Linked DNA regions of Parashewanella spongiae. The protein of the gene in region 1 interacts with the protein of each later gene in a pairwise test. Links are inferred from orthologs where the notes say so. Each region holds a gene or a part of one and is shown in the gene's direction. Other genes may lie near its edges.

Region 1 (6,358 bases):
GCTCACTTAGATGGCTAAGCATCACTGCTCACGCCTTGAACAGATAAATGCTCAAATAGCACAAAATTTAATCCTGAAAGATCAACAGACCCTAAAGTGTAATAGTGATATCGCCTTGCTTGGCAATAGACTCGATCACAAACTGTTTGAATTCACATTGGTTTTTACTATCAAACCACTGCCCATTATCAAATTTAAAATGATAACCACCCGTCAATGTCGCGAGCCAGATCTCATGCAGTGGTTCTTGTGTATTGATGACGATTTTTGAGCGATTTTCAAACTCAAGGTAAACCACACCGCCACTTCGTTCGATATCAACATCCGCTTCTTGTTCATCAATCGCGGCTTCAATTGCGGTTTCAAGCGCCTCAAAAATTTCATCCGCTCGATGATGAAACTCAGTATCAGTCATTTTCATCTACTTCTACCCTTTGCTTTTATCTCATTGAATGCGATTATAAGTCCTATATATCGGAAATCATAGAAAATGCCGAAATGAAACAGCTTTTAATTATCATTGTTGCCATTGTTGCCAGTGTTGTGCTTACCGCATGCGGACAAAAAGGGCCGTTATACAAAACGGCTGAAGCCGAAACGAATAAAAGCACCACAACACAGCCAAAGCAAGATAAGAATAAACAAGCCAAGACGCAATCAACAACCGAGAACAAGCACAATAACTAGAGACTCTCAGCACAAAGGATATGTAAATCGTGGATCACTTTAACTATCAGGATAACGCACTCTTTGCCGAAGATTGCGATGTAGCCGCTGTTGCAAAGCAATTCGGTACACCAATGTATCTTTATTCAAGAGCGACACTTGAGAGACATTGGCATGCGTTTAATGATGCCGTTGCCGATCATCCGCATTTAATATGTTATGCCGTTAAAGCCAATTCAAACATTGCGATTCTCAATGTACTAGCTCGACTTGGAAGCGGATTTGATATTGTGTCCGGTGGCGAACTTGCAAGAGTGATTGAAGCTGGGGGGGATCCCAAGAAAGTGGTGTTTTCTGGTATTGGAAAAACCATTACTGAAATGGAGTATGCGCTAAAACTAGGAATTTATTGCTTTAATGTTGAATCGATTGCTGAACTCGAACAATTGAATCAGGTCGCCCAGCGCCTCAACATTATTGCCCCAGTTTCGTTGCGTATTAATCCTGATGTCAGTGCGGGAACACACCCTTACATATCCACAGGCCTTAAAGAAAACAAGTTTGGTATTGCGATGGAAGATGCCGTTGCCACCTACCAGCTGGCAAAAGCACTATCACACATTAATACCAAAGGCGTTGATTGTCACATTGGTTCACAACTCACCGAGTTACAACCATTTTTAGATGCCATGGACCGATTATTAGCGCTTATCGATCAACTTTCGTCGCTCGATATTCATATCAGTCATCTCGATGTCGGTGGTGGACTTGGTGTACCTTATGACGGTGAACAGCCACCTCACCCTGAGCAATACGCGGCCGCGGTATTGAATAAGCTAGGTGACAGACCGCTGACATTATTGTTTGAACCAGGACGTGCTATCGCCGCTAATGCTGGCATTTTTGTTACTGAAGTTTTATACCTTAAAAACAACCAAGATAAGCACTTTGCTATTGTCGATGGAGCGATGAACGATTTACTTCGCCCTTCGCTTTATCAGGCTTATCACAACATTGTGCCTGTATTGAAAACCTCAGGCACCAGTCAAGTTTACGACATTGTTGGTCCCATTTGTGAAACTGGCGATTTCTTTGCCAAACAGCGAGAGTTGTGTGTAAAACCGGGTGATTTACTGGCCATCAGATCTTGTGGCGCTTATGGATTTACCATGTCATCCAATTACAACAGTCGCCCAAGAGCCGTTGAAGTGCTCGTCGATGGTAATAAAACGCATCAGATCCGTCAGCGAGAAATCCAAGCGCAATTGTGGCAAGGCGAAAGCTTGTTGCCCGAATAAATAGTCGTTATGCAAGCATGACCTGCTTAATGAGAAAGGAAAAACCTTTGATCCAATTTACCAAAATGCACGGCCTTGGCAACGACTTTATGATCGTTGACGGCATCACTCAGAATGTATTTTTTTCTGCTGAGCAGATAAGACGTATGTCTCACCGCAACTTTGGTATTGGTTTTGATCAATTATTGATCGTCGAAGCCCCATACGATCCTGATCTCGATTTCCATTATCGCATTTATAATGCAGACGGCAGTGAAGTCGAGCAATGTGGAAACGGCGCTCGATGCTTTGCACGATATGTTTACAATCATGGTTTAACGCAAAAAAATAAAATACGGGTCAGTACCTCTACGGGCAAGATGATCTTACGATTAGAACGTGATGGTAGTGTCACTGTGAATATGGGGACTCCCATAACCGATCCCCAACGCATTCCATTTAAGGCAAAAAAAACCGAGAACACCTATTTACTTCAAGCCAATGGTCAAACTTTTCTTTGCGGAGTGGTTTCAATGGGCAACCCCCATTGCGTCATTGAAGTGGATGATATTGAAACTGCTCCTGTCGCAGAGATCGGAGCTATACTAACAAAGCATGAACGCTTCCCTAAAGGCGTGAATGTCGGCTTTATGCAAATCATTAGCCCTGAGCACATAAAACTAAGGGTTTATGAGCGCGGGGCTGAAGAAACATTAGCTTGTGGCAGCGGAGCTTGCGCAGCTGTCGTCGTTGGACAACGACAAAATAAATTGAAGAAAATGGTACGAGTAGACTTGCCCGGCGGTCGTTTAAAAATCGCTTGGGATGGTGATAGTAAGCCTTTATGGATGACGGGGCCTGCCCAACATGTATACGATGGACAAATACAATTATGACCACAGTAGTGACACCTGAAACAGATAAAGTAGCGGCGTTTGACGACCAAATAATTTATGAATATTTAGCAGATAATCCAGATTTTTTTAATAAATACCCTGAATTGCTATTAAGCTTGCGGGTAGATCATCAACAGCGAGGTTCTATTTCCATTGTCGAGCGGCAGCAAATCGCGCTGAGACAGCGAGTGAGCCAACTGGAAGAAGAAATTACCTCATTGATGAGCATCGCCAGCCACAATGAACGAATTTTTCGTTTTAACAACGAACTCACCACCAAATTGATGCAAACTCAAGATCACGGCAGCCTGAAAACGATATTAAAGTCAGAGTTAAAGCGTGAGTTTAATTTTTCCAACATCAGGCTTATCACAGTTCACGACATAGATAGTGAATTGATGGCACTGTGGAATAAACGCATGAGCCAAGGTCACTACCTTGGTCGTTTGACCGAGAATGAGTCGCAACGCCTATTTGGTAGCCAAGTAGGTTCAGTCGCCTTAACCAAAATCACCCCTAAAGCGAAATGCAATAAGGTAATATTTGCTGTGGCGACCCACAATCCTGCACATTTTCATCCTGAAATGGATAATTTGTTTTTAGAACAATTACAAGGTTTGCTGAATCATAAACTCAGCCAGTTTTACGCAAAAAATGAATAATAACAGTAGTAATATCGAGACCATGAATGTCGCTTTGATCCAACAATTTCAGCGTTATTTGCAATCAGAGCGGCACTACTCTCCTCATACTGTCCGAAACTATTTGTTTGAGCTCAGTCGCATTCAACGTTTACTCGAGCATGCTACACCTTGGCAGCAACTCAGCACTGAGCAACTTCAAGCGGTACTTTCACGGTTACATCGAAAGGGACTTAGTGCCCGCTCCATAGCGTTAACTTTATCCGCGATGAAGCAATTTTATCGTTTTCTTCAGCGTGAAGAGCTCGTCATCAATGATCCAAGTGTTACATTAACCGCTCCCAAGCAAGCCAAACCATTACCAAAAAATTTAGATGCCGACAGCATCCATCATTTAATGGAAATCGATACTGATTCAGCCATTGCCGTGCGTGATAAAGCCATTATGGAACTATTCTATTCGTCAGGGATACGTTTAGCTGAACTTTCGGCCCTCGATCAATCCAGTTTTGATGATGATTTAACCCAAGTGCGAGTGTTGGGTAAAGGCAATAAAACGCGTATTGTACCCGTAGGCAAAATGGCACGAGAAGCCATTAGCCATTGGCTTAGGTTACGAAATAATATTAATTGCGAAGATAACGCGCTGTTTGTGACCCATCAAGGCCGCCGGCTTGCCCACCGAAGTATTCAGGCAAGGATCAATAAATGGGGGCAGCAACAAGGGGTCTCGGCTAAAGTTCACCCTCACAAACTCAGGCATTCATTTGCAACTCATATGTTAGAATCTAGTGCCGATTTACGTGCCGTACAAGAATTACTCGGACACGCTAACCTTTCGACTACTCAAGTCTATACCAGCCTTGATTTTCAGCATTTAGCCAAAGTCTATGACGGCGCTCACCCAAGAGCGAAACGCACCAAGGAAAAATAATGCTTCTCCAGTCGCCACAAGTATTTTTAGGCTTACGCCCTTTCAAAGTCATCAGTTTTGATCTCGATGATACGCTTTATAATAATTTTCCCTATATCACTAAAGCTGAAGCTGAATTTTTACGTTTTTTACAACAACACTTCCCAGCATCTCATCAATGGCACAGCGAACATTGGCTAGCGACTAAAAAAATGCTCATTCATAATCAACCGGATTTAAGCCACGACACTTGGAAAATCCGTGAAGCGACAGCGACGCACTTGCTGTTAGCACTTGGCCTCAGTCAAAAAGATGCCCAAAATGGCGCGCAATCCAGCCTCGAGCACTTTCTTTATCATCGCAGTAATTTCACCGTTCCAGATTCCAGTATTAATTTACTCACTTATCTAAAGCAAAAGTACACCCTTATTGGGATTTCAAATGGCAATGTTGATGCTGTTAGAATCGGCATAGCACCCTATTTCGAATTTATTTTACATGCAGGAAATGGTTTAAAAATGAAGCCCGCCGCCGACCTGTTTCAACTGGCTTGTGAACGACTTAATGTTGAACCCGCCGATATTTTACATGTTGGAGACAGTTTTTCAGCGGATGTAGTAGGTGCAAGAAATTTCGGCAGCCAAGCCGTTTGGTTAAACCCAAGCTATGGCCACACTCAAACATCACCTTTAAGTGCTCCATTACCACAGGTTTGCATTTCTAATATTGAGCAACTCAAATGTTTAATTTAAATGCTTTTATAGATTAAGTAGAGTAGGCTACTGGCTTCGCTATCGCTTATCCAGCAGCCCCTCTTCGATTCCGTGCATGAGGTTTTCCCTCACACGGCTCTGTTGTTACACTTCTCTCAGCCCCTTCACTTTGCTTATCATCTTGTCGTGGGTAAATACTCAAGACCAGCTTGGCGTAATTTTTCGTAAGCACCTCGTGATAGATACTTGCTTCGACGTTGACTTAAGCGACGATGCCAGCGATAGAACCGGTTTACTACAAATCCATTTATTCTGAAAAATACACCTCTGGGATAACCTATCCCACCAAAATAGTGTTTCCATCCCCTCAGAACTTGATTAACCTTATTTATCAGTACGCCAAGTGTATTTGAGGTTCGGTGTTTCACTATGTCTCTGATTTTATTTTTCAGCTTTGTTTGGCTCTTCTTAGACGCCTGTATCTTGATGTAACTGGTGCCTTTGATGAGGCCTGTGATCCGTTGAAAGTTAAAACCGAGGAAATCAAACTCATTCATCAGCTTTCCCATATCCACACAGTGGGTTTTACTTTGATTTAGCTTCAGACCTTCATCACTTAATTGCTGTGTTATCCAGTCCAGTTGCTCTTGTGTGTAGGTTTGCTTATGAAGTACAACAAAATCATCTGCATAGGTAACGATTTTACACGGTGTTTTTTCGTGTATTTTCAAACAGAAATCGTTGAGATAGATGTTAGCCAGTAGTGGAGAGATAACTCCGCCTTGCGGAGTGCCACATCGGCTTGCTTCTATTCGCCATTTCCCGTTGACCGTCTCTATGCTGATGGGCGCTTTGATAAAGCTTTTCAGTAAACTCAGAAAGCTGCTGTCGCTTATTCGCCTTTCTATTTTTGTCATCAACTTAGCGTGCGGGATGGTATCGAAATAGGCGCTCAAGTCAGCATCGAGTACGTGCTGATAGCCTTGTTTTAGGCTCATTTCAATGACTTTTACCGCTTGCTGGGCGCTTCGACATGGACGGTAGCCATAACTGTGTTCATGTAAATGAGGTTCGTAGACGGGTTGCATCACTATTGTCATCGCCATTTGCACAATTCTGTCACTGATTATCGGGATCCCAAGTTTCCGCGTTTTGCCGTTGTCTTTGAGTATTTCTACTCGTTTGACTGGGCTAGGTCGATAGTTTTTCTGTTGTAATTGAGTTTGAATTTCTTTTAACAGCGCAACGACTT
Region 2 (6,502 bases), 170 kb from region 1 along the record:
GGAATTGATGGCATCACATTCAGTTATCTAGAGCAGCAAAAGAAAGTCGTTGCGCTGTTAAAAGAAATTCAAACTCAATTACAACAGAAAAACTATCGACCTAGCCCAGTCAAACGAGTAGAAATACTCAAAGACAACGGCAAAACGCGGAAACTTGGGATCCCGATAATCAGTGACAGAATTGTGCAAATGGCGATGACAATAGTGATGCAACCCGTCTACGAACCTCATTTACATGAACACAGTTATGGCTACCGTCCATGTCGAAGCGCCCAGCAAGCGGTAAAAGTCATTGAAATGAGCCTAAAACAAGGCTATCAGCACGTACTTGATGCTGACTTGAGCGCCTATTTCGATACCATCCCGCACGCTAAGTTGATGGCAAAAGTAGAAAGGCGAATAAGCGACAGCAGCTTTCTGAGTTTACTGAAAAGCTTTATCAAAGCGCCCATCAGCATAGAGACGGTCAACGGGAAATGGCGAATAGAAGCAAGCCGATGTGGCACTCCGCAAGGCGGAGTTATCTCTCCACTACTGGCTAACATCTATCTCAACGATTTCTGTTTGAAAATACACGAAAAAACACCGTGTAAAATCGTTACCTATGCAGATGATTTTGTTGTACTTCATAAGCAAACCTACACACAAGAGCAACTGGACTGGATAACACAGCAATTAAGTGATGAAGGTCTGAAGCTAAATCAAAGTAAAACCCACTGTGTGGATATGGGAAAGCTGATGAATGAGTTTGATTTCCTCGGTTTTAACTTTCAACGGATCACAGGCCTCATCAAAGGCACCAGTTACATCAAGATAGAGGCGTCTAAGAAGAGCCAAACAAAGCTGAAAAATAAAATCAGAGACATAGTGAAACACCGAACCTCAAATACACTTGGCGTACTGATAAATAAGGTTAATCAAGTTCTGAGGGGATGGAAACACTATTTTGGTGGGATAGGTTATCCCAGAGGTGTATTTTTCAGAATAAATGGATTTGTAGTAAACCGGTTCTATCGCTGGCATCGTCGCTTAAGTCAACGTCGAAGCAAGTATCTATCACGAGGTGCTTACGAAAAATTACGCCAAGCTGGTCTTGAGTATTTACCCACGACAAGATGATAAGCAAAGTGAAGGGGCTGAGAGAAGTGTAACAACAGAGCCGTGTGAGGGAAAACCTCATGCACGGAATCGAAGAGGGGCTGCTGGATAAGCGATAGCGAAGCCAGTAGCCTACTCTACATAAAGGCGGATCTTGAGGTAGCTCATGATCAATGGTGACAACCAAATAGCCTAATTGATTGAATGCATCAACCAAAAACTGATATTGAGTATGGACAATGCCATAACCAGAACCCAGTAATGCGACTGGGTACGGAGTGCTAGCTGTGCAGCCTTTTGTGTTGCGTGCTTGATGAACTTCGATGGGAATAGAGCGATTTCTATGGGCATCTAATAACAGTTGTTCTGCTGCATTAGCCGCTGGCAGCAGTAATGACATGATAAAAAATGATGTAAAAAAACCAAGGTGTTAATAATCGTTTCATAGCACTTAAATTCCGCTTTTGTCAGTAGATTACGTTATGAAACGACACATGTGAATCAGATGTTGTGTTATTTGCACAGAATCCGTATTAAATCGGATCTTGATGAATAATCACCTCTGCATGAGGAAATAGCTCAGCGATTTTTTTCTCGGCAGCGTCGGCTATTGCGTGAGTTTCATGCAAGGTTAGTGTACCTTCAAGCTCAAGGTGGAGTTGCACAAAAGCGGTTTTACCAGATTGGCGGGTACGTAAATCGTGTATACCAATAACCTTATTGTCGCGGGTAGCGATGTCAGTGATCTGTTGTCTGATTTCCTCGCTTAACTCTCTATCCATTAAATCCTGAACAGAGTGATAAGCTAAATCAATACTCTGCCAGCCAAGATAAAGTGCAATGAGTACAGCAAATAGACCATCCGCCCACCACCAACCATACTGAGATAAGACGAGCGCGAGTAGAACTGTAGCGTTGAGCAATATATCACTGGTGTAGTGGAGCGAATCGGCTGCGATAACTTTACTATTAGTATGTTCAAGCACTTTACGTTGCAGTATTACCAACGCAAAAGTCAAAATAATCGCAAAGACACTGACTGAAATACCAATGCTGGTATTGGTAATGGGGACGGGGCCGATAAGCCGCTCACTACCATAAAAAAGCAGTAGTACAGCGGTACCAAGAATAAAAGCCGATTGCGCTAATGCCGCAAGCGATTCAGCTTTACCGTGGCCAAACTTGTGCTCGTCGTCAGCAGGGGTGATGGCATATCTTATTGCAATGAAATTAATGATTGACGTTGCGCCATCAGCAAATGAGTCCGCCAACGAGGCCAGCATGCTGGCTGAGCCTGAATACAACCACGCTAAGGCCTTAACGATGATAAGTACGATGGCTACAGACACTGAAGCTCGGCTTGCCAGTTTTACCCAAAAATCATAAGAATTTGCTTGCATCATAACGAATCGAATAAACCAAGATTTTTATCGATTATAGGATAAATTGAATAAAGTTTTATTGCAGTAGCGCAAAGTTACAGGGATGAGTCGAAGCCGCAAAATTAATCGTACAATTTAAACGGCTCGCTCTTACGGTGAATACTGGACATCGAAGCGTGAGTCGCTGAATCAATGTTGTCTTCTTTTGTGTCTGCGTTGCTTCATTTCATCGGCTTGCTGTTTTTGCTCTGGTGTCAGCAATTGGTATAAGTCATGTTGTAGTTTCAATTTATTCAGAGCATGTTGCTGGCGTTGCTCTGAGCGCTGGGCGATCAACGCATTGGCACTTTGTTCATCAAAACTATCTGCTTTAATGAGTGCCTGAATTTGTTGAGCATAATTTTTGCGGTCTTCAATGGATGCTTTTATGGTACGAGTATTTTGTTTATGAGCTTTTACTAGGGCTTTAGCTTGTTGCTTTTGTTCGTCAGTCAGGTCAAGTTTGCGCAGTATTTTCATCATGTGAATACCACCATGATGATGTGTACGGTGAATTTTTTCACTTTTTTGTACTTTCATTTGCGGGGCGCTGTCTTGATGAGCAATAACAGAAGGTACGATGGCGACTGAGCCAATGACTAAGGTTAATGCGGCCACTTGGCACTTGGTAAGTATTTTCATCTGTCACTCCTAAAAATAAATAAAATGATTGGGACAAATGAAGTCTACGCTTTTGAATGTAAGTTTGGTTTGGCTTTAGGTAAAGCTGTGTAAAGATGTGTGATAGTGGTTTATGAGACTTGGTAAACTGAATAAAACCGAAAGCTTAGGAAACTCAATGCATCAAATATTGTTGATTGATGATGATCTTGGTCTGGCCGAATTATTGGGACAGTTACTGGAGCTTGAAGGATTTGAACTGACTTTAGCTCACGACGGTAAATCTGGATTAACGCTTGCCTTGTCGCAACACTTCGATCTTATTTTACTGGATGTGATGTTGCCAGAATTGAATGGCTTTGAAGTATTAAAAGCGCTGCGGAAGCAAAAACAAACACCGGTATTAATGTTAACGGCACGTGGCGAAGACATCGATAGAGTAGTCGGACTTGAGATCGGCGCCGACGATTATTTGCCCAAGCCATTTAATGATCGAGAGTTGGTGGCACGAATTAAAGCCATTTTACGCCGTAGTCAGCTGACCGAGTCGGGCACTCAATCAAGTAAAATTCTTGAGTATGGTGATTTAACTCTGGATGTTGGGCGTCAAGAAGCTTATTGCGGAAAAGCACAGCTGTTACTTACTGGCAGTGAATTTGCTTTACTGCATGCGATTGCTGATAGCTGCGGCGAAATGGTCAGTAAAGAAACCTTAAGTTTAACTGTACTAGGTAAAAAGTTGATGCCGTTTGATCGTAGTTTAGATATGCATTTATCCAATTTACGCCGGAAATTAACACCTCGGAAAGATGGGCGCCCAAGGGTAAAAACCATACGTGGAAAAGGTTATATTTGGCTGCCTTAAGCAATTAAGAGAGTATTTAGCGACAACTTTAGGATAATACAATGGCAAATCGCTTATTCATTAAATTGTTGCTCGGTTTTTGGTTATGCAGTTCATTAACATTGGGACTCGTGGCCGCCTTGCCTTTGTTGCAGCAACATCATGATCGCGCTCCTTTGCCACCTAACCTGCACCAATTATTGCTCAAAATCAGTCATAAATTGCAGCAAAATCCAGAGTTGCTGACCGCAAGTCGTTTAAGGCATTGGAAACATTATCGCCAATATAAAGGCCGAAAATTACGGCTTTATTTGGTCGATGAAAACGGTAAATTTGTGACTAAAATGCGTCGTAGTCGTTCCTTGCGCCGATTTATGCTGATGGCTGAAGAAGCGCAGCGACCTATCCGGCATCAATTTAAAACCGAATTATTTTTCGGTCCTTATCGATTTAAAGTGAATGACGTAGAATATGCGTTATACGGTCAACTTCCTATCAGTCATCCTAAACCTTGGTTCTTGTTTTTTGTGGATAACAAACTGCTAACATTAGGGTTGGGAATATTCTTTTCTGGTTTACTTTGTAGCTTGTTGGCGTGGTATTTAGGCAAACCGTTAAAGCAGCTTAAAACCAGTGCTAATAAATTAGCTGCAGGGGATTTTGGTAGTCGAGTGGACGAATCTACCGTTAAGCGTACGGACGAAATGGGGCAATTGGCAAAAGCATTTAATAGTATGGCAGATTCGGTCGAAAGTATGATGCATCAACAGCAACGGCTCATCAGTGATATTTCACATGAATTACGTACTCCATTAACGCGCTTGCAGCTTGCATTAGCCATTGCACACAAGAAAGGTCAGCAAAGTAGTGAGACCGAACGAATTGGTTATGAATCTGAGCAGTTAGAGCAACTCATTGCAGAACTTTTAGTGTTGTCAAAAACCAGCATGGATCAAACCGAAAAAAAACAATCACTCAATTTGTCAGACTGCTTGTTATCATTGCTTGATGATGCTGAGTTTGAAGCTTGTGAACAAGATAAACAATTACATGTGCAGATGAACGATGAGATTGAGATAGCGCTGTACCCCATACTGTTTTGTCGTAGCGTTGAAAATATCTTACGTAATGCGATCCGCTACGCTGAGAAACACATCAATTTCACAGTAACCACAAAGGAGCAGTCGATATTGATTGGTATTCGAGATGATGGTCCAGGATTACCAGAGTCTGAGTTAGCGGCTATTTTTACGCCTTTTTACCGTCCTGATAGTGCGCGCGATAGAAACTCAGGAGGTTGGGGGCTAGGGTTAGCGATTGCCAAAGAAGCCATCGCTCATCATCGAGGAATCGTTTGGGCTGAAATGGTTTCGCCTACGGGATTACAAGTGAAGATTGAATTACCGCTACAATAATCCTAAATAAATCGGTTCAATGCACAATTTAACTTTAATCTCTGTGGGTTTAATTCCCCGCCCCTTGGGGGCGAAGTAACCAATGAGATACTTTTGTTATCATACCGGCGAAGGCTGGTATCCAGTGACTTTTCTAGAAAAGAGCAAAGGCATTAGACTCCAGCCTTCGCTGGAGTGACGATACTGTAAAATTATACCCCGCTGCTTGCGGCGGGGTTGTTGATTGAAGTTAAATACAAAATTAAACAACCCGAATTCACCTATCAGATGAGTGCTGAACATTCATATACTTGCCAAAATCACCGCTAGCTGCGTTATAAATTTTGCAAGTAGAAACGAAGTAACGACAGTCTTGTATGTCGGTAACCACAACTTGCTGCTATTCATGCCTTGCTATCAGTAATTTTTCTGCGTGTATGAACCTAAATAAATCGGTCGAACGCACAATTTAGCTTTAATCTATTGAAGTTAAATACAAAACTAAACAACCCTAATTCACCCATCAGGTGAGTGCTGAACATTCATATACTTGCCAAAACCACCGCTAGCTGCGTTATAAATTTTGCAAGTAGAAACGAAGTAACGACAGTTTTTTATGTCGGTAACCACTACTTGCTGCTATTCATGCCTTGCTATCAGTAATTTTTTCTGCGTATATGAACGCTCCCAACCGATTTATTTAGGATGAACGCTCCCAACGGATTTACTTAGGATAATAATCTACTTAATAAAAAGGGCTTGGATCGACATCTAATGAGCTTGGGGATATTCCTCGTTCAATATTGACATCTGCGGTTAATAAATCAACGTACGTTATTTCAAGGTAATGTTTATATTTCAATGAATAAAAGCACTTTACAATAGGATGTAAAGCATCACGACCCTTTGACTCCCACACGATACCGACTCGGCTGTCTGATAATTCCACTAATGAACCTGTAGGGTACACGCCGATACAGCGAATGAATTCATACACCAGTGCTTTATCGAGATGAAATGGCGTCAGTTTGAGTAAAATCTTGAAGGCGGCGGCCGGGCTCATGGCTTCTTTATAACACCGCGTGGCAGTAAGAGCATCATAGATATCGATAATGCAACTCATA

What was found.
Region 2: the proteins of lysA (region 1) and E2I05_RS00725 interact in binary tests that used the Escherichia coli proteins (3 or more experiments, as listed by UniProt). The link is inferred for Parashewanella spongiae from one-to-one orthologs.

The regions. Positions count from the first base shown.
Region 1 is NZ_CP037952.1:343,957-350,314, reverse strand. The notes cover bases 1-2,840. They hold lysA (diaminopimelate decarboxylase), read left to right. Parts: upstream 1-716; coding sequence 717-1,964; downstream 1,965-2,840. Other genes in these bases: E2I05_RS01345 (DUF484 family protein), read left to right, coding at 2,836-2,840; dapF (diaminopimelate epimerase), read left to right, coding at 2,012-2,839; lptM (LPS translocon maturation chaperone LptM), read left to right, coding at 499-687; cyaY (iron donor protein CyaY), read right to left, coding at 92-421. In the rest of the region: more of E2I05_RS01345, read left to right, coding at 2,841-3,501; tyrosine recombinase XerC, read left to right, coding at 3,494-4,414; E2I05_RS01335 (HAD-IA family hydrolase), read left to right, coding at 4,414-5,145; ltrA (group II intron reverse transcriptase/maturase), read right to left, coding at 5,283-6,358. UniProt on the Escherichia coli protein: Specifically catalyzes the decarboxylation of meso-diaminopimelate (meso-DAP) to L-lysine. Is not active against the DD- or LL-isomers of diaminopimelate.
Region 2 is NZ_CP037952.1:177,072-183,573, forward strand. Bases 2,178-5,161 are described here. They hold E2I05_RS00725 (response regulator), read left to right. Parts: upstream 2,178-3,318; coding sequence 3,319-4,005; downstream 4,006-5,161. Other genes in these bases: fieF (cation efflux pump FieF), read right to left, coding at 2,178-2,501; E2I05_RS00720 (Spy/CpxP family protein refolding chaperone), read right to left, coding at 2,670-3,161; E2I05_RS00730 (ATP-binding protein), read left to right, coding at 4,047-5,161. Also shown: ltrA (group II intron reverse transcriptase/maturase), read left to right, coding at 13-1,119; more of fieF, read right to left, coding at 1,632-2,177; more of E2I05_RS00730, read left to right, coding at 5,162-5,399; E2I05_RS00735 (cyclic di-GMP phosphodiesterase), read right to left, coding at 6,124-6,502. UniProt on the Escherichia coli protein: Response regulator member of the two-component regulatory system CpxA/CpxR which responds to envelope stress response by activating expression of downstream genes including cpxP, degP, dsbA and ppiA.